Regions from separate parts of the Mannheimia kashgarensis genome, predicted to be linked through region 2. Evidence: riboswitches for the same ligand, from Rfam matches in the RefSeq annotation. Region 2 holds a riboswitch; the other holds the start of a gene.
What was found. A riboswitch is a leader RNA that binds a small molecule or an ion and turns the genes downstream of it on or off. The one in region 2 is predicted to bind lysine.
Positions count from the first base shown of each region.

Region 1: linked by a shared signal. The riboswitch ahead of lysC (lysine-sensitive aspartokinase 3) and the one ahead of ACERCF_RS07505 (Na+/H+ antiporter NhaC family protein) in region 2 are both predicted to bind lysine.

Region 1 covers NZ_JBGTYY010000002.1:148,766-161,224, reverse strand. The annotation lists gene ppx (exopolyphosphatase) at 1-386, opposite strand, end outside; gene ACERCF_RS02025 (DUF496 family protein) at 577-906, shown strand; partial or broken gene nagE (N-acetylglucosamine-specific PTS transporter subunit IIBC) at 975-2,423, opposite strand; lysine riboswitch at 2,654-2,836, shown strand; gene lysC (lysine-sensitive aspartokinase 3) at 2,931-4,283, shown strand; gene ACERCF_RS02010 (VanZ family protein) at 4,374-4,721, shown strand; gene rpsI (30S ribosomal protein S9) at 4,776-5,171, opposite strand; gene rplM (50S ribosomal protein L13) at 5,187-5,615, opposite strand; gene ACERCF_RS01995 (Z-ring associated ZapG family protein) at 5,908-6,303, shown strand; gene glnD (bifunctional uridylyltransferase/uridylyl-removing protein GlnD) at 6,368-8,932, opposite strand; gene ACERCF_RS01985 (calcium/sodium antiporter) at 9,046-10,023, shown strand; gene epmB (EF-P beta-lysylation protein EpmB) at 10,244-11,236, opposite strand; gene ACERCF_RS01975 (Cj0371 family chemotaxis-regulating polar lipoprotein) at 11,316-11,858, opposite strand; gene efp (elongation factor P) at 12,028-12,459, shown strand, end outside.
Region 2 covers NZ_JBGTYY010000016.1:3,022-15,480, reverse strand. The annotation lists gene rng (ribonuclease G) at 1-637, shown strand, start outside; gene lysS (lysine--tRNA ligase) at 782-2,284, shown strand; gene metX (homoserine O-acetyltransferase MetX) at 2,366-3,439, opposite strand; gene ACERCF_RS07520 (SanA/YdcF family protein) at 3,760-4,386, shown strand; gene purU (formyltetrahydrofolate deformylase) at 4,419-5,255, opposite strand; gene ACERCF_RS07510 (H-NS family histone-like protein) at 5,328-5,747, opposite strand; lysine riboswitch at 5,885-6,054, shown strand; gene ACERCF_RS07505 (Na+/H+ antiporter NhaC family protein) at 6,175-7,719, shown strand; gene ACERCF_RS07500 (SDR family oxidoreductase) at 7,948-8,700, shown strand; gene trpB (tryptophan synthase subunit beta) at 8,753-9,943, shown strand; gene trpA (tryptophan synthase subunit alpha) at 9,945-10,754, shown strand; gene ACERCF_RS07485 (YdgA family protein) at 10,925-12,328, shown strand; gene polA (DNA polymerase I) at 12,447-12,459, shown strand, end outside.

The DNA.
Region 1 (12,459 bases), on a different contig from region 2:
GTGTGGCTAACACCTGAATAAATTAATCGAGCTTCTTCTTGCCCGGAAATAATTGAAATTGGATAAGGAAAAACCGCTTTTGCTTGGCCAAGAAAGTCTTGCTTATTTGCAGCTCTGCGTAAGGTATAAGTACCGACCACTTTCACATTTTCCGGCGAAAAGCCTTTTAAGCGTTTTGCAAACAATGCCAAGCAATCCACACCCCTGTCGATAGCGTCTTGGCTGAGTATTAGATTTTCATCAAGCCCATCAGCTAATCGAACACGGCGTTTAAGACGAGAAAGGACTTGAATTGAGCCATTCACAATACGGGCTACAATCATATGAAAGCTATTTGAGCCTAAATCAATTGCAGCAAATTCACGAGGAATGATATTTGATGACATAACAAAATCCCTTAATAACCATAAATGATAAGATATTACCATTTTTAAGCTAAATATCACTACAAATTTAACGAACTTTTTGATAATAGATTTAAATCATAAAATTAACACAAAATTTTTTGACGAATTGGCAGAAAAAGAATAGGATTTATCTACTTATTTTTAATCAACTTAACCAAGAGGATTTTCTATGTCTGAAGTGAATAAATCATTCCACGATATGTTGGAATATGTACATCTTTATCGTTTAAAAAATAAATTACATCGCGAAACTGCCGATAACGATCGCAAAATTCGTGATAACCAAAAACGTGTGTTGTTATTAGATAATCTAACTCAATACATCACTGATGAAATGTCGATTGAAGACGTACGTGCAATTATTGCTAATATGCGTTATGATTATGAAAACCGTGTTGATGATTATATGATTCGTAACGCGGAACTTTCAAAACAACGCCGTGAAATTCGTCAAAAAATGGCAAGCCATAAACACACACCAATCAATAAAAAGGCATAAAACAAGCGGTCAGATTTTTGCAAAAAATTACAATATTCTGACCGCTTACTTCTATTTTCTAACCGGTATTATAGCTTTTTCATTGCATCTGCAACAAATTCTGCTTCAGGTCCTAAAATAACTTGATAGCCATTTTCGCCCAGTTTTACATTTCCTTTTGAACCTAAAGCTTTTAATTTTGCTTCATTCGCTTTGGCTGTATCTACTAAAATTAAACGCAAACGAGTAATACAAGCATCAATACTCGTAATATTCTCTTTGCCGCCTAATGCCTCAATAAATTTTGCAGCCTGCTCACTACGAGAGGTTTCAGCTGACACCTGGATACTATCTTCATCTTCACGACCCGGCGTTTTTAGGTTAAATAAACGAATCACGGTTCTAAATAGCACATAGTAAATAACAGCAAATAAGACACCTTGCACAATAAGCATATACCATTGAACAGCAAGAGGGTTACGGCTAGATAAGATTAAATCTACTAAGCCTGCACTAAAGCCGAAGCCTGCAATCCATTCCATTGATGAGGCAATATAAACGGATAAGCCTGTTAGTAGTGCATGTATTACATAAAGTACCGGTGCAACAAACATAAAGGCAAATTCTAACGGCTCTGTAATCCCCGTAAAGAATGATGCTAGTGCAGCAGCAAACATAATAGAAGCAACCTGGGCTTTCTTAGCCGGCTTTGCACTATGATAAATCGCAAGTGCCGCTGCTGGTAAACCAAACATCATCACAGGGAAGAACCCTGCTTGGTACATACCAGTTACACCTACTACCGCTTTGCCTTCCGCTAACGATTTCGCTCCACCTAAGAAATTAGGAATATCATTAATGCCCGCCACATCAAACCAGAATACAGAGTTAAGTGCGTGGTGTAAGCCAACAGGAATTAATAAACGGTTGAAGAAAGCGTAAATACCTGCACCAACTGACCCCATATCTTTGATTGATTCACCAAAAGAAACCAATCCACCGAAAATAACCGGCCACACATAGAGCAAGATAAATGCTACGACGATCATAATTACAGAAACCACAATCGGCACTAAACGCTTACCGCTAAAGAATGATAATGCTTTTGGTAATTCCACTTGGTAGAAGCGGTTATAAAGTTCAGCTGAGATCACCCCTACCAAAATACCAATAAACTAATTATTGATTTTACCGAATGCAGCAGGTACTTCTTCTACAGCAACGCCTAATAACTGAGCAACAGCAGCCGGAGCTAGTAAGGTCGTTAACACCAAATACCCCACTAAGCCTGATAGTGCAGCTGCACCATCTTTTTCTCTCGACATTCCAAATGCAACACCAACTGCAAATAGAATCGACATATTATCAATAATTGCAGCACCTGATTTAATCAGTAATGCTGCTAATTGGCTATTAGCCCCCCAACCATCGGGATCAATCCAATAGCCAATTCCCATTAATAATGCAGCGGCCGGTAATGCCGCAACAGGTACCATTAAGGCACGCCCTATTTTTTGCAAATATGTTAATACACTCATAATATTGTCTCCTAAGTTACCTCATAATGAGTAAAGTAAGAATAGAACAACACAAGAACACTACAATAAAATAATTTGAATTTTGTGATCCATTTCAAAAAATAATTTAGGAGTATTATTTCGTTCAAATAACTCTATATCAATATTGTAAATATTCATTGACAAATCATCGACAAAAAGGTATTTCTATATAAGTTTTTCAAACATTGAAAAATAGTAGCAGACTCTTCTGCTACGGGAGAGGCGCAACACTCAGGCAACTTAATTTGAGGCAACTAGGGCCGTTTGAGAATTAAGTGATGGGAGTGCTTGCCGAGGTGTGAATTCACTAGAATGGAATTAACATCGGCTGCATAGGTTGAATCCTGTCAGCTGTCATTTAATATTTTATTAAATGGAGTGCTCTGATTAATTGGTTCTCAATCAAACCGTATAATCTACTCAAATTTCCTTTCCGAATATCCCCTAAACACAACATTATCTACTCTATTTAAGGAAATTTTTATTATGTCTCATCTTTCTGTGGCTAAATTTGGTGGTACCAGCGTTGCTGATTTTGATGCAATGACTTCCTCTGCTAATATCGTTATTGCTGAAAAAAACACTCGTGTGGTGGTCCTTTCTGCATCTGCTGGTGTAACAAATTATTTAGTTGAACTTGCAAATGGTTGTGAAAAAGAAAAGCGTGATGAAATCATTGCATCTGTTCGTCAAATTCAATACAACATCATTGAAAAATTACAAACACAAGATAGCGTTCGTGCTGAAATCGATGAGTTACTAGAGCATATTGAAGCATTAGCAGAATCTGCAAGCCTTGCCACATCCACAGCATTAAGTGATGAATTAATCAGCCACGGCGAGATGATGTCCACCAAAATCTTTACGCAATTATTAATTGAGCGTGGACACCCTGCTGTATGGGTTGATGTGCGTGACGTTGTAGCAACAAATAACCACTATGGAAAAGCAACTCCAAATGATGAAAAAACCCAACAACAATCAGATAAAGTAATCAAGCCACTTATCGAAGCTGGCAAAATTGCGATTACACAAGGTTTTATCGGGCGTGATGATGAAGGGAAAACCACCACTTTAGGTCGTGGTGGTTCAGACTACTCTGCGGCATTATTAGCAGAAGTATTAAATGCAAATGATGTGTTGATTTGGACAGACGTTCCGGGTATCTACACAACTGACCCTCGTGTTGTGCCAAACGCACAACGTATTGATACAATGGCATTTAATGAAGCGGCTGAAATGGCAACATTTGGTGCGAAAGTGCTTCACCCTGCAACCTTATTACCTGCGGTGCGTAGCAATATTCCTGTGTATGTAGGCTCAAGCAAAGCCCCTGAGCAAGGTGGTACTTGGGTAACTCGTGATCCACAACCTCGCCCAACGTTCCGTGCGATTGCATTACGCCGTAATCAAACCTTATTAACGCTTTCAAGCCTATCTATGCTACACGCACAAGGCTTTTTAGCGAATTTATTTGCGATTTTAGCAAAACATAAAATCTCAGTTGATGTGATTACGACTTCAGAAGTAAGCGTATCTCTCACATTAGATAAAACAGGTTCAGCGTCTTCTGGCACAGATATGCTATCGCCTGAATTACTTGATGAACTCAATGCTTATTGCAATGTTCAAGTGGAAAATGATTTAGCGTTAGTGGCTATTATTGGCAATAACTTACATCTCCAAGCGGGTGTGGCGAAAAAATTATTCCATACCCTTGAGAATTACAATATCCGCCTAATCAGCTACGGTGCAAGTAGCAACAATGTTTGTACGCTTATCAAAAATAGTGAAGCAGATGATGCTGTTCGTGCATTACATAAAGGTTTATTTGAGTAATAAATAACGCCTATAAGCGGTTGTTTTTAGTAAAATTTTTACTAAAAATGACCGCTTGTTTTTTATATCTTTCTATGAAATATAATTGAAATGAATAGACACGCTCTTTTAGCCTTACTTTGGTTTGTTATTAGTCTCTACTCTCTTATTTTCCGTGAAAGCAGTGGAGATCCTCCTCTATTTCCTCATTTTGATAAAATTGGACACTTCGCAATCTTCTTTATACAAATTTGGCTCATAGCAAGAGCATTTATTCAATCTAATAAATTTGTACCTTATTTAGGTTTAATGATATTTGCACTATTTTATGCGTTTGGAACAGAGTTAGGACAAGCCTATTTTACCGAAACCCGACAAAGCTCTTGGTTAGATGGAATTGCCGATTTATTCGGTGCAGGAACTGCATTATTAGCTGTGAAATATATCTACAAAAAGTAATTTTATAGATAACAAAAAAGGCAGGAAACCCTGCCTTTTGAAAACGAAAATAAATTAACGTTTTGAGTATTGTGGACGACGACGTGCTTTGTGTAAACCCACTTTTTTACGTTCAACGCGACGAGCGTCACGAGTAACGAAGCCTGCTGCACGAAGTGCTGGGCGTAGAGTTTCATCGTATTCCATTAATGCACGAGTGATACCGTGACGGATCGCACCTGCTTGACCAGAAATACCACCACCGGTTACAGTGATGTAAAGGTCTAATTTATCTGTTAATTCAACTAATTCTAATGGTTGACGGACGATCATACGTGAAGTTTCACGACCGAAGTAAACCTCTAAAGAACGTTGGTTAATGGTAATATTACCACTGCCCGGTTTGATAAATACACGAGCTGAAGAGCTTTTGCGGCGACCTGTGCCGTAGTTTTGATTTGCTGCTGTCATTTTTCTGCTCCGTGATTAGATGTCTAAAACTTGTGGTTGTTGTGCAGCGTGGTTATGTTCGTTACCTGCGTAAACTTTTAATTTACGGAACATTTCACGACCTAAAGGACCTTTAGGTAACATACCTTTAACTGCGATCTCGATCACTGCTTCTGGACGACGTGCAATCATTTCTTTGAAGGTTGCATCTTTGATACCACCTACATAGCCGGTGTGCCAGTAGTAAACCTTGTCAGTTTCTTTTTTGCCGGTTACTGCTACTTTCTCTGCATTGATAACAATGATGTAATCACCTGTATCAACATGCGGAGTATATTCAGCTTTATGTTTACCGCGTAAACGGCGTGCTAATTCGGTAGCTAAACGACCTAAAGTTTTACCTGTCGCATCTACTACATACCAGTCACGTTGTACTGTTTCTGGTTTTGCTACAAAAGTTTTCATTAATTAAATACCAAAATTTAAAGTTTATAACCCAATTCCTAAAAGGAATTACCTATGACGGTAGAATCCAACCCCTTCGAGTCAATTCTGACCAAACTGCTTAGCGGGAAAAACCAAGCAAAACAGGGTGGCGGAATTATACAGACTTTTTAACCAAAAATCTAATGTTTTTTAGACTTATTCTTTAAAATTGAACCTATATCACATTTTAATCATTTGGAACTTTTCAAACAAAAGCTGAAATGTTAAAAATAGAGCCATAAATTCACTACTTAAATATAAGGAGTTTATGATGGAACAATGGACAAGTGATGTTTGGGCGGCCATTGCCGCTGCATTTATTGTTGGTGCTGTAGTAGGTTGCACTATCGTGCGCGTATTTAATAGTAATGTAAGGAAGCAACACGAATTAGAAAGAGAACTTAAACAGACTAAAACACAAGTTGATGAACAAAAACAACAACTTGAGCAGCATTTTGAGCAATCCGCTCAACTACTTTCAACTTTAGCGGCAGATTATAAAAAACTGTATGCTCATTTAGCTCAAAGTTCTGAAAAATTATTACCCGAAAATGCGAAAAATATTGAGTTTTTCCAACAAGCTCAATTGCCTGTTCAACCTGAAAAAGAGGAAGAAGGTCAGCCAAGAGATTACTCTGAAGGTTCATCAGGCTTACTAAAATCGTAAAATGAAATTGTAAAATTTCTCCCCAAAATAACCGCTTGTAGTGATAAATTACAAGCGGTTTTTGCTATTTATTATCTAGTTCTCTCATTATCGTTTCTTGAAGTATCAACTGTTCTTGCTCCGAAAGTGCTTTTCCTTCAGCATTACTTACCACAAAGAAATCCTCTACTCTCTCGCCAATAGTAGTAATTTTCGCATTCAGCAAATTTAAGTTTAGTCGATTAAAGATATAACCAATTTGAGCCAATAAGCCTTCCCTATCAAGGGTAAATAGCTCAAACTCCGTCTGCTGTTTCGATGATTGTGGCAGAAAACGTAATCTTGTTTTGCGTTTAAATGAAGCGTATTTAACAGGCTTTTTAATAAACTTAGCTTGATTATTCGGTATTGCTAACATCTTGATTAAAGATTGCTGAATTTGTAGGCTTCTTTCGCCTGTTAAATCTTCTCCATTACGTTCAGTTACGATAAAACTGTCCAACACCAAGCCGTTTTCACTAGTAATAATTTGCGCATCGTGAATGCTGATTTTCTTTTGGCTGAGCAAATAAGCAATGCGAGCAAAAAGCTGAGGCTGATCTTGGCAGCAAATGAAAATTTCTGTTCCTCCTCTGGCGTACTCGTTGCTGATTAATACCATCGGCAGTTTGCGATTTCTAATGTAACTCAATGCGTGCCATACTAACTGGGTCGGTTTATGGCGTAAAAAATAGCTCTGTGGGCAAGGCTGCCAAAATTCATTCAAGGCTTTACGCTCGCTAGAGGAAAGCACAAATTTCATCAATTCTAACGCTTGCTGGCGATGTTCTTTTGCTACCGCTTCGTAGTCTAAATTTTCAGCTAATTGTTGTAAGGTAAATTGGTAAAGTTGGATAAAAAGCGAGGCTTTCCAATCGTTCCATAAACTCTCACTGGTTGCACAAATATCCGTAACCGTTAAACAAAGCAGTGAGGATAAAGCGGTCAAACTTTGTACTTTTTTTGCAAATGCACGCACCACTTCAGGATCGTGAATATCACGCCGTTGAGCGATAATTGACATCGTTAAATGTTCTTCTACCAGCCAAGCCATATAATCTGTTTGCTCTTGGCTAAAACCGTGCAATTTGGCAAATTCACGCATATCCTCCGCCCCAACTTTAGCATGATCGCCTTCTCTGCCCTTTGCAATATCGTGAAAGAGTGCGGCAAGATAAATCAAGTTGTGCTTATCGGATAGCTGTGAAAATAAGCTATTGCCGAGAGGAAAAATAGAATGTTGAACATTCTCAGCAAAATTTTCTAAATTCAGCATTACACGGATACTGTGTTCATCTACCGTATAAATATGGAAAAGATCAAACTGCATTAAGCCCTCAATACCCCTCCATTGTGGTAAATAGGCAGTTAGGAAGCCTAATTGGTGCATTGGCAAAATTGCTCTGGAAACCACTTTAGGCTGGTGAAAAAGTTGCACAAATTTTTCTCGTATTTCCTGATTTTCACACAGCGGTTGCTCTTGCTGCTGGAGTGATAAACGCAGTTGCCGTAGCGTATCAGCACTCGCATTTAGTTGCGGGAAATGGGTGAGATGAAAGAACAAATCCAACATTGTGGTAGGCTGATGTTTGAAAATGCGACGATCTTCAATAAATATCATCTGATTTTGCTGATAAAAATAGCGATCAAGCGGTTGTTTTTCGCCAATTTTTTGCAAATTCAATAAATGCGTTTGTTCAAAGCCATTCAGTATGAGCTGGCTTAGCTGAGAAATCGATTTCGTGGCTTGGAAATAATCTCTCATCATTGTTTCAACCGCTTGATTACCCTCGCCTTGATAACCTAAAAATTCGCTTAATTGCAACTGCCTGTCAAATCTCAAACGGTTGTCATAGCGTTTAAGCTGCAAATGAAGTGCAAAACGCATACGAAAAAGTACCGCTTGTGAGGCTGTTAATTCTTTATATTCTTCGGAATAAAGCAAGCCTTTATTCAGTAAATCAATAAATGAATACACGCCATATTGGCGTAACATAATCCAAGAAAGTAAATTAAGATCTCGCAATCCTCCCGGACTATGCTTTAAATCGGGTTCAAGGTTGTAACTGGTATTGTGATAACGTGTGTAACGAGTATTTTTTTCGTCCATTTTGGCTTTAAAAAACGCATTAATTTCCCAAAAATCTGGCTGATATATTTCCTCTTTTAACCTAATCCAAAGCTGATGATTTCCAAATAAAAAACGCCCCTCCAACATATTCGTGGCAACTGAAATTTCTGCTTTTCCAATCTCAATACATTCCTCAAGGGTTCGGACACTTGTTCCCAGCTGTAATTTGCTATCCCACAGCAAATTAAATAATTCATTTAACACTTGCTGTGTTGGTTCATCTAGTGGCTGTTCAGATAGTACTAAAATATCAAGATCAGAAAGTGGGAACATCTCCTCTCGACCATAGCCACCAACGGCTAATAAAGCGAGATCTTCACGTTGTTCCAGCCCATATTGTTGCCAAAGTGTACGCAAAATTTCATCATAAAAGCGGCTACGTTCAGCTATTAATCCAAGCACATCTGTATTTAAAAATGCGGCCTTCTGCTTTTCCGTAAATTCAGCTAAAAGTGTTTTTAATTCGTTACTATTTTTCATATTTATTTGCTCAAATTTTTCAAAATAATAGGCGATTTATTTTGCTTTGCCTATATTTATTTTTATACAACAAGCTATAATGCACTTTCATTTTGTAACAATAAGGATAATTTATGACCCTTGCTCTTGCCGCTATTATCGGTGGCTTAATTGTGCTAGTTTGGAGTGCAGACCGCTTTGTTGATGGAGCCGCTTCTACCGCAAAACATTTTGGTATGACACCGTTATTAATTGGCATTGTCGTAATCGGCTTTGGCACATCAGCCCCGGAGATGATTGTTTCCGCTTCATCAGCATTAAGTGGCTCGCCCGGTATTGCACTTGGTAATGCTTATGGCTCAAACATCACCAATATTGCCCTTATTTTAGGTTTAACTGCACTAATCAAGCCGTTGATGGTAAGTTCTGAAGTACTGAAAAAAGAATTGCCTTTTTTAATGGCTGTTACTCTACTTTCAGCATATTTACTTTATGATGCCGATGTTACACGCTTAGATGCGATTATTTTATTAGCAGTATTCTTTACCTATATGGGCTGGACTATTATTACTGCTATGAAAAGTAAAGATGATGCCTTAGCCATTGATGTTGATGCAGAATTGGATAATAGTGAAGAAATGAGCTTGGGCAAATCAATTTTATGGTTAATTATTGGCTTAGTACTTTTAGTGGTTAGCTCTCAATTCTTAGTTTGGGGGGCTGTTGAGGTGGCAAAATTCTTTGGCGTGAGCGATTTAGTTATCGGTTTAACCATTATAGCAGTTGGCACATCTTTACCTGAGCTTGCTTCATCTATTGCAGCTGCTCGTAAAGGCGAAGTGGATTTAGCATTAGGTAACATTATCGGTTCTAACTTATTTAACACCCTTGCTGTAGTAGGTATTGCAGGTGCAATTGAGCCAATGCAGGTTGCTGCAGAAGTTTTCTCTCGTGATATTGTGATTATGTCTGCCTTAACATTCTTACTTTTTGTATTTGGTTTGAATGTGTATCACCGACCGGAAGGCGGAAGAATTAACCGTTTAGAAGGGCTTATCCTTTTCGCCGCCTATGTGAGTTATAATTTCTATCTGTTTAAAACTGCTATCTAAAATAAAAGCATAATAGCAAAAGTGTTGGTAAAAAGTGGCTTAAAGTCATATATTACAAGGCTTTAACCCTCTTTTTAAAAAATTATGAATATAAAAAATGTATTTTTTGCCAACAAGACGCTCTCCAAACTATAAATTCGCAGATTACAATAAGACCTTTAGCATGGTATATTCGTATTAATGGATATACAGTAAAAAGGTCATCTATTACTATTTACTATTAGCCTTTCAATGTTTTATTCGGCTCTTTTGCAATTTCCCTTGCCAGTTTGGGAACAAGGTAGCCTGAGGTAATTTTTTGTAGCTCTCGATAAATTTCAATCGCTTTTTCATCTTCAATATAAAAATGGCTCGCCCCTGCTACTTTATCAAACAAATGTAGATAGTAAGGCAAAATCCCATACTTGAAGAGCTTATCGCTTAATGCTTTTAGGATTTGAGCATTATCATTCACATCTTTTAGCATAACCGATTGATTCAGCAATACCACTCCCGCTTTTTTCAATAATCCCATTTTCTCCGCAAAAACATCATCAATTTCATTGGCGTGATTAATATGAGTAACCAACACCACATTCAAACGAGATTGTGATAACCGTTCACATAATTCTGGCGTAATTCGATTAGGAATGACCACAGGAAGGCGTGAATGAATACGCAATGTTTTGATATGTGGAATTTGTTCTAATTTATCTAATAGCCAATCCAATTCCTGATCTTTTGCAATTAGCGGATCGCCGCCTGAAAAAATCACTTCTTCTAGTTCGGTATGTTCAGCAATATAATCTAAACTTTGCTGCCACACTGCTTTACCACTTTTCACTTCATCATAGGGAAAATGACGGCGGAAGCAGTAACGGCAGTTAATCGCACAGCTATTTTTTATCATAAATAACAAACGGTTATGATATTTATGCAAAATATTCGGTGCCGGACTTTGCTGTTCTTCTAACGGGTCGGCAACAAATCCTTCCTGTTTAATAAATTCCTGTTGTAATGACATTGCTTGCAGAAAAAGCGGATCTTTCGGATTGCCCTTTTCCATTTTTTCCGCAAAAACTCTCGGCACTCGGAGAGGAAATAATTTGCGAGCAGCGATATCTACCTCAAAATCTGCTGGATTGAGAGCTAAAAATTGCAGTAAATCAATAGGATTATTAAAGGCTTGAGCAAGTTCAGATAGCCAAAGCGGTTTAATTTGAATTGGTTGCATTGAAAAAACAGTAGGGACAGGTCCTGTGCCTGTCCGCTGGAAACAATCATAGGCGAGCACAGGACACGCCTAAGGATTATTAAGGAATTAAATTACATTGTAATGGTGTGCCGTTTGGATTAACCATTACCGTTGGCGAAGTTTGTACGCCTTGTGCAGCCACTAAATATTGTACGCCTGAGATACAATAACGGCGGTAACCGTCTGTTTTCTCCACTAAGAATGGATCAACTTGACCACCAATGCTCTTAAATTCCGCAATCGCACCATTTGCAATATTTTGAGCAGAATCAACCGCTTGTTGTGCATTTGCTTCTGCTGGTTGGTTTGCGTGTGCGTTTGATGACATCATATCGCCTAAAATATAACCTGCTGCAGCCCCCATTGCCACATTCGCTATAGTGCTACCTTGACGAGCTTGTGGCTGAGCTGCCGCATTATTTGGTGTGTTCGCAAAAGTGGCATCTCTTTGCTGCTGTGTTTGTTGAGCTTGTTGCTTAGGTGCTGGTTTAGTTGCTACCGCTTTTGATGGACTAGCACGGAAACCGCCACCACGTTTTGCTTCCGCAACTGTTGCTACAGAAACTGCTAAAATGGCAGAAAGAGTGATCAATTTTTTCATTCGTATTCCTTTTATTAAGTGTGATTATAAAAATTATAGCAAAAAAGTTTAGAGATCTTTCGCTAATTTTGTGAATTTAGGTTATTATATGGCTCTTTTTGACAAACCCAATAGGGCTAGTTTCAAAATGTGTTAATTTATTGTTATTTTTTAAATAATTGAGGAAATAATGGCTAGTTACAGCACTAATGACTTTAAAAAAGGTTTAAAATTTATCCAAGATGGCGAACCTTGTGTAATCGTTGAAAACGAATTCGTAAAACCAGGGAAAGGTCAAGCGTTTACCCGTACTAAAATCCGTAAATTAATCTCGGGTAAAGTATTAGAGATCAACTTCAAATCAGGTTCTTCTGTTGAAGCAGCTGACGTTGTTGATGCTAACTACAACTACTCTTACAGCGATGGCGATTTCTGGTACTTTATGCACCCAGAAACATTTGAGCAAATCTCTGTAGATGAAAAAGCATTAGGCGATAATGTAAAATGGTTAGTTGATAATGCTGAATGTATCGTAACCTTATGGAACGGTTCTGCAATCGCAGTAACACCACCAAACTTTGTTGAGTTAGAAATTGTTGAAACTGACCCAGGCTTAAAAGGT
Region 2 (12,459 bases):
CCTCGATAAGAGAGTAAACCTAAAATCGGGCGGGTATCTGATTATTGAACAAACAGAAGCGATGACAACCATTGACATCAACACAGGGGCATTTGTTGGACATCGAAATCTTGCTCACACCATTTTCAATACTAATATTGAAGCAACACAGGCAATTGCCCATCAGCTCCAGTTGCGTAATTTGGGCGGCATTATCATTATCGATTTTATTGATATGCAAGAGGAAGAGCATCGCAATTTAGTATTGCAGTCCTTACAAGAAGCATTAAAGGGAGATAGAGTAAAAACCAATGTAAATGGCTTTACTCAGCTTGGTTTGGTTGAAATGACTCGTAAACGTACACGGGAAAGCCTTGAGCGTATTCTATGCTGTGATTGCCCTGCTTGCCAAGGGCGTGGCGCAGTGAAAACAGTTGAAACAGTCTGTTATGAAATTATGCGTGAAATTGTGCGTGTTCATCACTTATTTAAAACGGAAAAAATGCACGTTTATGCATCTAAAGATGTGGCAGATTACTTAATTAATGAAGAAAGCCACGCATTATTGGCGGAACTTCAAGCCTTTATCGGGAAGAAAATTGAAATCAAAGTTGAGCCTTACTATCATCAAGATCAGTTTGATGTGGTGGTAATGTAATTAATAAGAGGATTGGGGTAGCCTCAATCCTCTTTTTGCAAAATTTATCGAAAATCTTACCGCTTGTTTTCTACCAAAACTGCCTAAAATAACGTATAATCGACCAGTTTTATTTATCCAAATTTTGAAATCTAAGGTAATTCAATGTCTGAAGTAGAAAATCAAGAATTAGATCTAAATGGGGAAATGTTAGCCCGCCGTGAGAAATTAACTAAAATTCGTGAGCAGGGTAACGCGTTTCCAAATACTTTCCGCCGCGATGCGTTAGCGAAAGATTTACACGTTCAATATGATGAAGTGGGAGGCGAAGCATTAAAAGAACAAAATATTCAAGTAAAAGTTGCTGGCCGTATTATGCTAAAACGTATAATGGGCAAAGCCTCTTTCTTTACCATTCAAGATGTTAGCGGTGCAATCCAGCTTTATGTGGCTCGTGATAACTTAGCTGAAAGTGTTTACGAAGAAAAGGTAAGCCTTTGGGACTTAGGCGATATTATCGGCGTTGAAGGTACGCTATTTAAAACTAAAACAGGTGAATTAACCGTTCGTTGTTCAGAAGTTCAGCTTTTAACCAAAGCGTTACGTCCATTACCGGATAAACATCACGGTTTAACCGATTTAGAAACTCGCTATCGTCAGCGTTACTTAGATTTAATTTCTAACGAAGAATCACGCCGTACCTTTATGATCCGCTCACAAGTGGTTTCAGGCATTCGCAAATTCTTCTTAGACAGAGATTTCATCGAAGTGGAAACACCAATGTTACAAGTAATCCCGGGCGGTGCAGCAGCAAAACCTTTCGTAACGCACCATAATGCCTTAGATGTGGATATGTATTTGCGTATCGCACCGGAACTTTATTTAAAACGCTTAGTGGTAGGCGGTTTTGAGCGTGTATTTGAATTAAACCGCAACTTCCGTAACGAAGGGGTTTCTGTTCGCCACAACCCGGAATTTACGATGATTGAATACTACCAAGCTTATGCGGATTACCACGATTTAATGGATAACACCGAAGAGTTGTTACGTCAATTAGCGTTAGATATTCTTGGTACAACAGATGTGCCTTATGGTGAATATGTGTTTGATTTTGGCAAACCGTTTGAGCGTATCACAATGCACGATGCAATCGTGAAATACGGCAACGGCATTAAACGTGAAGATCTAGATAACTTTGAGAAAACTGTTGAAATTGCAAAAGGTTTAGGCATTGAAATTCAAAAATCGTGGGGCTTAGGTTCTGTTGTGAATGCAATTTTTGAAGAAGTGGCAGAACATCAGTTAATTCAGCCGACGTTCTTAATGGCACACCCTGCAGAAATTTCGCCACTTGCTCGCCGTAATGATGAAAACCCTGAAGTAACAGATCGTTTCGAGTTATTTATTGGTGGACGCGAAATTGGTAACGGTTTCTCAGAACTAAATGATGCGGAAGACCAAGCAGAGCGTTTTGATGCTCAAGTGACGGCAAAAGATGCGGGCGATGATGAAGCAATGTTTAAAGATGAAGACTTTATCGTAGCACTAGAACACGGTTTACCACCAACAGCAGGCGAAGGCTTAGGTATTGACCGCTTAGCAATGATTTTTGCGAACGCTCCGTCAATCCGTGATGTGATTTTATTCCCTGCAATGCGTCAGAAATAATAAGTATAAAACGACAAAAAGCACACTTCGGTGTGCTTTTTTGCTATTACAAGCGGTCGTTCTTATTATAAAAAATGCAAATTACTTTTCCAGCCCTTTTCTAATCATTGGTTCAAAGAAATCATAATCGACTAAGAATGAATCGTGCCCGAAATCAGAGTGGAATTCGTGGAATTCTAAATTAACACCCGCTTGTTCTAATTTCTGTTTGCTTTTATAAACATCAACTTGTTTGAAAAGCTGATCACTGGTAACGGCGACAAACACATAATTCGCTTTAATGCGTTTTAGTGCAGCTTCTTCGTTTTCATAGCCAAGAGCAGGGTCATATAGATCTAAGGCTCTTAATAAGCGAAGGTAAGTATTCGCATCAAAACGCCCTAAAAATTTGGTGCCTTGATAGCTTAAATAAGATTCTACTTGAAAATGATCGCCCCAAATTTGCCCTTGTTGCTTGGTTTCTCGTCCAAAGGCTTTGGCTAATTGAATATCGGTGCGGTAGGTAAGCATTCCTAACATTCTGGCAATTTTTAAGCCATTATCGGGGGCAATGCCATCATAATAATCGCCACCGTTGAAGTGAGGGTCGTTAATAATTGCTTGACGCATAACGTGGTTAAACCCTATCGCTTCAGCACTAAGGGTTATTGATGAACAGAGGTTGATAATATTACGCACCTGATCAGGATAGCTAATTCCCCATTGTGTGGCTTGCATTCCACCAAAAGAGCCACCAATGACGGCGTGGAGAGCAGGGATTTCTAAGTAATCAATTAAGGCTTTTTGTACATTAACAATATCTTGAACGGTAATAATTGGAAATTGGCTGCCGTAAGGTCTATTGGTTTGTGGATTGATGGAGGTAGGACCGGTTGTACCTTTACAACCACCTAGAACGTTACTACAAATAAAGAAATATTTTTCGGTATCAAAGGCTAAGCCTTTGCCGATAAAATCCTGCCACCAGCCTTTCTCGGTGGCAGAATCGTAATAAGGTTCTGCATCGCCGGTTAAGGCGTGGCAAATTAACACCGCATTGCTTTTATCTGCATTTAATACGCCGTAAGTTTGATACGCCACTGTAATAGGGGAAAGTTCGCCACCGAATGAAAGGGATAAAGGCGTTTCCTCAAAAAGTGTGATATGCTGAGCCATAGAATCCTTATTTGCAAAAATTTATGCTTTTTTAACCGCTTGTAATAGTAATAATATGGTTAAATTAACGGTGTTACTGTTAATTGTCAAGAAATTTTAGCCGTCTAAACGTCTAGATTTTTAAACGGCTAAAAATTTTAAGTTTTCAGTGCAATAAATAGGGTTTAGGACTTAACAAATACGCTGAAATAGCATAAATTGATTGAACGATCAGACAATTTTACTTGTCTGTAATATACTCATTGCTCAAGTAATAAAAATAAAGTCAATTATAGGAAGTCGAAGCTTAAGAGGTTAGGTAATTGCCGTTTTTTCATCAAATCAAACAGTTTGGCATAAAAGTGCTTGTGAGCTTACATTTAATAGGCATTGCAACCTTATTAATTGTAGATTCAGTAACGAGCTATGCCGTACGGGATAAAGTCTACAGCGAGATTAAAGATCTGCCGCATAGGGATTATGCCGTAGTACTTGGTACGGCGAAATTTTATTCAAAAAACGTAATTAATGAATATTACAAATACCGCTTAGAAGCCGCAAAGCAATTAGTGAAAAGTGAAAAAGTAAATAAACTTTTAGTCAGTGGCGATAATAAAACCCCTTATTATAATGAGCCAAAAACAATGACTAATGATTTGCTAAAAATGGGGGTTCCTCAGCCACAAATTAAGCAAGATTATGCTGGGTACACTACATTCGATTCGATTGTAAGAGCAACTGAAGTATATAAATTACCACCGTTTATCATTGTGTCGCAGAAATTCCATTGTGAGAGAGCTTTATTTATTGCTAAATTTAAAAATATTGACGCAATTTGTTATGCAGCGAAATATCCTGAAGGGGCTTATCAAGTAAGATTAAGGGAGATTGTAGCAAGAACGGTAATGCTATTTAATTTATTAATTGGTAAAACCCCTGAAACGTTGGAAGACATTCCCTCTAAATAAAATAGCCAGTTTTTAATAACTGGCTATTTATTTTATAAAATAATGGTTTTGTTTTTATAAACAAAAACTTTATCGGAAAGAACGAGTTCTAATGCTTGGCTAAGAACCGTTTTTTCCACATCTCGTCCTGCTCGCATCATTGCTTCTGCCGTGTAGGTATGATCAACGTTGATCACATTTTGCATAATAATTGGACCTTCATCTAATTCATCATTTACAAAATGAGCGGTTGCACCAATAATTTTTACCCCACGCTCGTAAGCACGTTGATAGGGTTTCGCTCCAATAAATGCAGGTAAGAAAGAGTGGTGAATATTGACAACACGATTTGGATAATGAGCCACAAATTCTGGATTAAGCACACGCATATATTTTGCCAATACAATATAATCTGGAGCGTATTCGTCAATTTTAGCGGCTAATAGTTTATCGTGTTCAACTCGTGTTAAATTTTCGTGGCTAACTAAGTGGAACGGCACATCAAAGCGTTCAACTAACTCTCTTAATGTATCGTGATTACCAATTACCGCCGCAATTTCTACATCTAAACCACCGTAATAGTTTTTCATTAGTAAATCGCCTAAACAGTGAGCTTCTTTAGTTACTAAAATAACAACTCGCTTTCTCTGTTTTGGTAATAATTTATAAATAGAACCTTCAGGTAAAGTAAATTCAAGATCGGCTAGTAATGTTTTATCATTAAAAATACCATTTAACTCAGTACGCATAAAAAAACGTTTAGTTTCATTATCCACAAATTCAGAATTTTTAATAATATTTAATTGGTGTTTGTAACAAATATTGGTGATTTTAGCCACTAATCCTGTATCATCAGGGCATTCAGTTAATAATATTTTATGCTCAAGCATTTGATTTCCTGTTATAAAAAGAAGAGAACTCAATTAGAGTTCTCTCATATCTAATCTTTATTAAATAATAAATTAAATAGCAAAATCTTCTAATTTTTTGCCTTTATCAAGAGCTTCTTGCAATACTTTTGGTGTTCTGCCTTGACCTGTCCAAGTTTTTTCATTACCTTCTGCATCAACAAATTTATATTTAGCAGGGCGAGGAGCAACTGCTTTGCGTTCTTTAGGTGTTTTGCGACCTTTAATTACTTTATCTGCTAATAATTGAGCTAATTCATCAATAGAAAGCCCATCTTGTCTTAACATTTCAGCATATTTATTTAAACTTTCTAACTGTTTAGCTCTTTCTTGCTCTTCTTTTCTAATTTCCTCTTCTTTTTCAGCAATAATAGTATCTAACTTTTCAGCAAGTGACTTTAATTGTTCAAGTGCTAAATCTTTAGCAAATACTCTTAAGCTACGAATATTTAAAAGGCTTTTTAAATCTGACATTGTATTCTCCTATGTATTAGTAACGAGGTTAATTCTATTCTTATTTATCATATATTAAAAGATATTTAAGGTAAATAAATATAAATAAAAAGAGGGCTTTATATCTTAGGATATTCGTGGTATCTTTACACCGTCCTACAAAATGTAGAGGTGCAAATTCAATAAGTATTTTTTCGGAGTGGAAAACGATGAAGAAAAAGGAAAGGTGGACTTGCCGAAATCAATTAAGCGTCATCTTAATTGGTTGGGGTCGTTCTCGAAAGAAACGACACTGTCGTAGTAAATGCTACGGAGTGCTACTGTTAGGGTGGGTTTTTGTTTTTTTCATATTTCCTTCCTTTTATTTATTTCTATAAATATCTCAGTACATCTCTTGTTTGGCTATTATTCTTATATACAAATTATACAAAGTCATTTTAGAGGTTTTATGAATCTAGTTGATTATTCCACATCGTTCTGGTCGGTGTTACCAGCGTTGATTGCATTAATTTTGGCAATTGTTACACGTAAAGTGATCATTTCATTAAGCATCGGGATTATTTTTGGTGCATTTATGCTAACCAATAGCAATTTCCTTGATGCTCTTACTTATATTAAAAATAGCGTTGTTTCGTTAGTCTATAAAGGCGGTGAAGAAGGTTTAAATTCTAACAACATTAATATTATTTTATTCTTAATTTTATTAGGTGTATTAACTTCTTTATTAAGCATTTCAGGCAGTAACCAAGCTTTTGCAAATTGGGCGCAAAAAAGAATAAAGGGCAAACGTGGTGCTAAATTAATGGCAGCAGGTTTAGTTTTCTTTACTTTCATTGATGACTATTTCCACAGTTTAGCGGTAGGGGCTATAGCTCGTCCGGTAACGGATAAATTCCGTATTTCTCGTGCAAAATTAGCCTATATTCTTGACTCAACTGCAGCACCAATGTGTGTATTAATGCCGATTTCAAGCTGGGGTGCTTATATTATTACTTTAATTGCTGGCTTATTAGCAACGCACTCAATCACAGGCTATTCACCACTTGGTGCATTTATGACAATGAGTGCGATGAACTTCTATGCAATTTTTGCAATGATTATGGTGTTCTTTGTAGCATATTTCTCATTTGATATTGGCTCAATGGCTCGTTTTGAACGCCAAGCCGAACTTTTAGCAGAAACAGAGGAAGAAGCTATTGAAGTTAAAGGTCGTATGCGTAATTTAGTATTCCCGATTATTACCTTAATTGTGGTTACAGTTGCAATGATGATCAAAACGGGGGCTGATGCGTTAGCCGAAGCAGGTTCGCCATTCTCTATTTTAGGTGCTTTTGAAAATACCACCGTAGGCATTTCATTAGTAGTAGGCGGTTTAGCATCAGTTATTGTTGCCACTATTTGTATTATGGCAAGCGGTTATATTTCACTAAAAAATTACGTTCGTGCTTATGGTTTAGGTGTAAAAATGATGTCTGGTGCAATTACTATCTTATTCTTTGCGTGGACAATCAACGGTGTAGTAAGCGATATGCAAACGGGTAAATATCTATCTAGTTTAGTTGGCGAGCATATCGCCGCAGGTTTCTTACCGGCGATTTTATTCGTATTAGCCGCATTTATGGCATTCTCAACAGGTACAAGCTGGGGAACATTTGGTATTATGTTACCAATTGGTGCGGCAATGGCGGTTCATACTGATCCTGCATTAATCATTCCGTGCTTATCGGCAGTAATGGCTGGAGCAGTATGCGGAGACCACTGCTCGCCAGTATCAGATACCACTATATTGTCTTCAACAGGAGCGCAATGTAACCATATGGATCACGTTATTTCTCAGTTGCCTTATGCGTTATTGGTTGCTGCTGCTTCTATTGTTGGCTACTTAGTCGTAGGTTTCACGCAATCTGCTTTATTCGGATTTGTGGCAACAGCAGCAGTGATGGCAGTTTTAATTTTAATATTTAAAGCAAAAAAGCAGAAAAATAAAGATTAATTTCTAAAAATGTGAAGGCAATCACAGAATTAAATTTCTTTATGGTATAGAATGCAACTCAAGATATGGATATCGAATGTTGTGTTATATAAATCTTAAAATAAGATCCTCCTATGTATTTAGCGTACCTTTATGGTACGCTTTTTTCGTTTATAGGTTATATTATTTCTTGCAATTTAATTTTTTTGTACTACTATAATAGTACATTTTATTTTTAAGGGGAAAAAGATGAAAACAGCATTAGTAACAGGTGCAACTGCTGGTTTTGGTTTAGCAATTTGTAAATTACTTCTTCAATCAGGCTATAAAGTGATTGGCACAGGCAGACGAGCCGAGCGTTTAAAGGAGCTACATTTGCAATTTGGCGATAATTTTCTACCGCTTGCATTTGATATTCAAGACTCATCGGAAGTTGAAAAAGCCTTAAACAGCCGCCCTCAAGGTTGGCGAAAGATTGATTTATTGGTTAATAATGCAGGTTTAGCACTAGGCTTAGAGCCTGCTCATAAAGCAAATTTAGATGATTGGTATCAAATGATCGATACTAATATTAAAGGTTTAGTCACAATGACCCGTTTAGTTCTTCCTGAAATGGTGGAACAAAATTCTGGTCATATTATTAATATCGGCTCGATTGCAGGAACTTACCCTTACCCAGGCGGTAATGTGTATGGTGGCACGAAAGCCTTTGTAAAACAGTTTAGCTTAAATTTGCGAGCCGATTTGGCGGGTACAAAAGTGCGAGTGTCTAACGTTGAGCCAGGCCTATGTGGAGGAACAGAATTTTCCAACGTTCGCTTTAAAGGCGATGATGAGAAAGCCGCAAAAATTTATGAAAATGTCGAATTTGTTCGCCCTGAAGATGTGGCTAATATTGTGCTTTGGCTAAATCAACAGCCGGAACACGTTAATATTAACCGAGTTGAAGTAATGCCGGTGGCTCAAACATCATCAGCCTTGAATGTAGCTAGAAATTTATAATTTAATACCCCTCTCCAATGGGAGAGGGGTAGATAATAGAAAAGGAAATATTATGTCAGACACACTTCTTGATCCTTATTTTGGCGAATTTGGTGGTATGTATGTACCCGAAATTTTAGTGCCTGTACTCAAAGAATTAGAGCAGGCTTTTGTTGATGCTCAACAAGATCCAACATTCCAAGCAGAATTTGCCGATTTATTAAAAAACTACGCAGGGCGACCAACAGCATTGACCCTTTGCCGTAACTTGACTAAAGGCACGAATACCAAACTTTATTTAAAACGTGAAGATTTATTACACGGTGGAGCCCATAAAACCAACCAAGTGCTAGGGCAAATTTTACTGGCAAAACGTATGGGCAAAACCCGTATCATCGCTGAAACAGGAGCAGGGCAGCACGGTGTGGCAACTGCTCTTGCCTGTGCAATGCTGGGTATGCCTTGTGTGGTCTATATGGGGGCGAAAGATGTGGAACGTCAATCGCCAAATGTATTCCGTATGCATTTGATGGGAGCAGAGGTGATACCTGTTCAGAAAGGCTCTTGCTCATTAAAAGATGCCTGCTGTGAGGCAATGCGTGATTGGGCAGCGAACTATGAGACTACCCATTATTTAATTGGTACGGCAGCAGGCCCTCACCCAATTCCGACAATAGTACGTGAATTCCAAAAAATGATTGGCGAAGAAACCAAACGCCAAATTCTAGCAAAAGAAGACCGCTTGCCAGATGCAGTGATTGCGGCTGTGGGTGGTGGTTCTAATGCGATTGGTATGTTTGCAGACTTTATTGAAGAAAAATCAGTGAAATTAATTGGTGTAGAGCCGGCAGGTAAAGGCATTGAAACAGGCGAACACGGTGCACCGCTTAAGCACGGTACAACGGGTATTTATTTTGGTATGAAATCGCCTATTATGCAAGATAAAGACGGACAAATTGAAGAATCTTATTCTATTTCCGCAGGCTTGGATTTCCCATCGGTTGGGCCTCAGCACGCTTATTTAAATGCAACAGGGCGAGCAGAATATGTTTCTATTACTGACCAAGAAGCGTTAGAGGCTTTCCAAGCTCTTGCTAAAAATGAAGGGATTATTCCTGCATTAGAATCTTCACACGCATTGGCTTATGCCTTGAAATTGATTAAGCAAAATCCTGAAAAAGAGCAGTTGTTAGTAGTAAATTTATCAGGGCGTGGCGATAAAGACATTTTCACGGTCGATAAAATTTTAAATGGAGGAGAGTAAAATGAGCCGTTTTGATGCTTTATTTAACAACTTAAAGGCAAAAAACGAAGGAGCTTTCGTTCCATTTGTAACCTTATGCGACCCTGACTTCGACCGTAGTTTTGAAATCATCGAAACGATGATTGCCAATGGAGCAGATGCGTTAGAATTAGGCTTCCCATTTTCAGATCCATTATTAGACGGGCCAGTTATTCAAGCCGCAAACAAGCGTGCATTAGACGCAGGTTATAGCACAGATGCTTGCTTTGAGTTAATCGCAAAAATTCGAGCGAAATATCCTGACATTCCAATCGGTTTATTGCTTTGTGCGAACTTAATTTTTGTGCCAAGTGCAGATAGATTCTTCCAACGCTGCCAACAAACAGGCGTTGATGCCGTATTAATTGCGGATTTACCTATTTTAGCGGCAGAAGAATTCGTCCCAACGGCTAAAAAATATGGTATTCAGCCTGTCTTTATTTGTCCGCCAAATGCAGATGAAAATACGATTGAACGTATTGCACAATTAACCGAAGGTTACACTTATTTAGTTTCTCGTGCAGGTGTAACCAGTGCCGAAAACCAAGCTCACGCAAGTAATTTAGATAATTTAGTGGAAAGTTTAAAGCAAGCCGGAGCTGCCCCAATCTTACAAGGCTTTGGTATTGCTAAATCGGAACAAGTAAAAGATGCTTTGCGACTTGGTGCTGACGGTGCAATTTCAGGCTCTGCGATTGTGAAAATTATTGAACGTAATTTAGACAATCAAGCCAATTTGCTTAAAGAGTTGGCGGAGTTTGTGAAATCAATGAAAGAAGCAAGCAGAAGATAATAACAAGCGGCCATCTTTTTAAATAATTTTGCAATTATGATATTTATTGGGCGGATAATTTATCCGCCTTAATATTTCTTAGAAATCTGAAATCTATTTTTAAGTTGAATAAATTATAAAAAATGATAATCTAACGGCGTAACTATTTTTTAACATTTAAAAGGAACATTATGAAATTAAGTAAAATTGCTCTTTCAGTAGTCGCGGTACTTGGTGTAGCTGTAGTTGGCGGTAGCTGGTACACAGGTAAACAAGTTGAAGAGAAATATCAAGAATTAGTCGCTACAGCAAATAATCAACTTAAACAAGTAAGTAATGAATTCGGTGCAAATATTGAGCTTAAAGATGTGCAGATTGATCGCCATTTCTTTAGCTCTGATGCGAAATATCGTTTAGAAGTGGATTTTGGTGATGGAGAAAAATTAGACTTTATCGGTAATGATAAACTTCATCACGGGCCGTTACCGCTTAATCGCTTAGCGAAACTTAATCTTGCACCTGTAATGATGAGTGCAGAAAGCAAACTCCAAGCCCCTGAACCATTTAAAAAATTAATGGGAGAACATATTGGTTCTGGTGTGGCTAATATCAGCTATTCGGGCGATGTGAAAGGGTATTTTGATGTTTCTCCAATTAAATATAGTGATGAAACAGGTGTTCTTGAAACAACACCAATTAAGATGCAATATAGCTATGATCAGAAAGCGAAAGGAATTGATAGCAGCGTTGAGTTAGATAATGTCAAAGTAACAGCAGAAGAACTTGATTTGCAACTTCAAGGTGTTTCTTATGAAATGCAAACCGAGAACAATGAAAGCTATCCACATTTAACCTTAGGAAAAGGCAGTGGTAAAGTTAAAGCTATTGAATTTAAGTCTAAAGAGGGCGAGTTATCGCAAATAAAAGATATTGTGGTTAAAGGCGATAGCTTATTAAAAGGTGATCGTGTAGTGTCTACGGGCGATTTAGAGGCAGCATCTTTTAACATTGAAGGTGTTGAAATGGGTAAATTAAAAATGGATATGGCATATGATTTCGATGCCAAATTAACCAATGATATTACCCCACTATTATCTAGACCTGAAGGATTTGAAGATCCGCAAACAACAGAACTTTTAATGCAGTTGCTGGCAAAATCGGTGAAGTTCCATCTTAATAATTTCTCGTTTGAAAATGGCAAAGGTAAAGTTGATTTAGCACTATTATTGAATATCGCTCAAATTGATCCGCAAAATATAGTCAATACGCAAGAGGTATTAAAAGCACTTTCAACGAGTAAATTTACTTCAAATATAAACCGTCAATATGCAGAAGATATTATTCGCCAAATCTCGATGGTAAAAGAGAAATTAAGCGAAGAAGAGGCGAAAGCGGTTGCCAAACAACAAGTTGATGCTGTCTTTTCAAACGCAGAAGCTGAAAATGGTTTGAGAAAAGTAGATGAAAACAATGTGAAGATTGAATTATCAGTTGAGAATGAAAAATTAATCTTAAATGGTCGTGAATTAACTGAAGATGAAATCCAAATGGCGTTATTTGTGATTATGATGGGAATGGGTTCTCTCGGGCAATAATACTCAATAAAATAATAAGCGTATTTTAGCTATGACTGAAATACGCTTTTTTTATCCCTTTCTTTCACTATTCTTGTATAATAACGCCAATATTTATTTGATTTTCAAGAGATTTTTTATGGCAACTATCG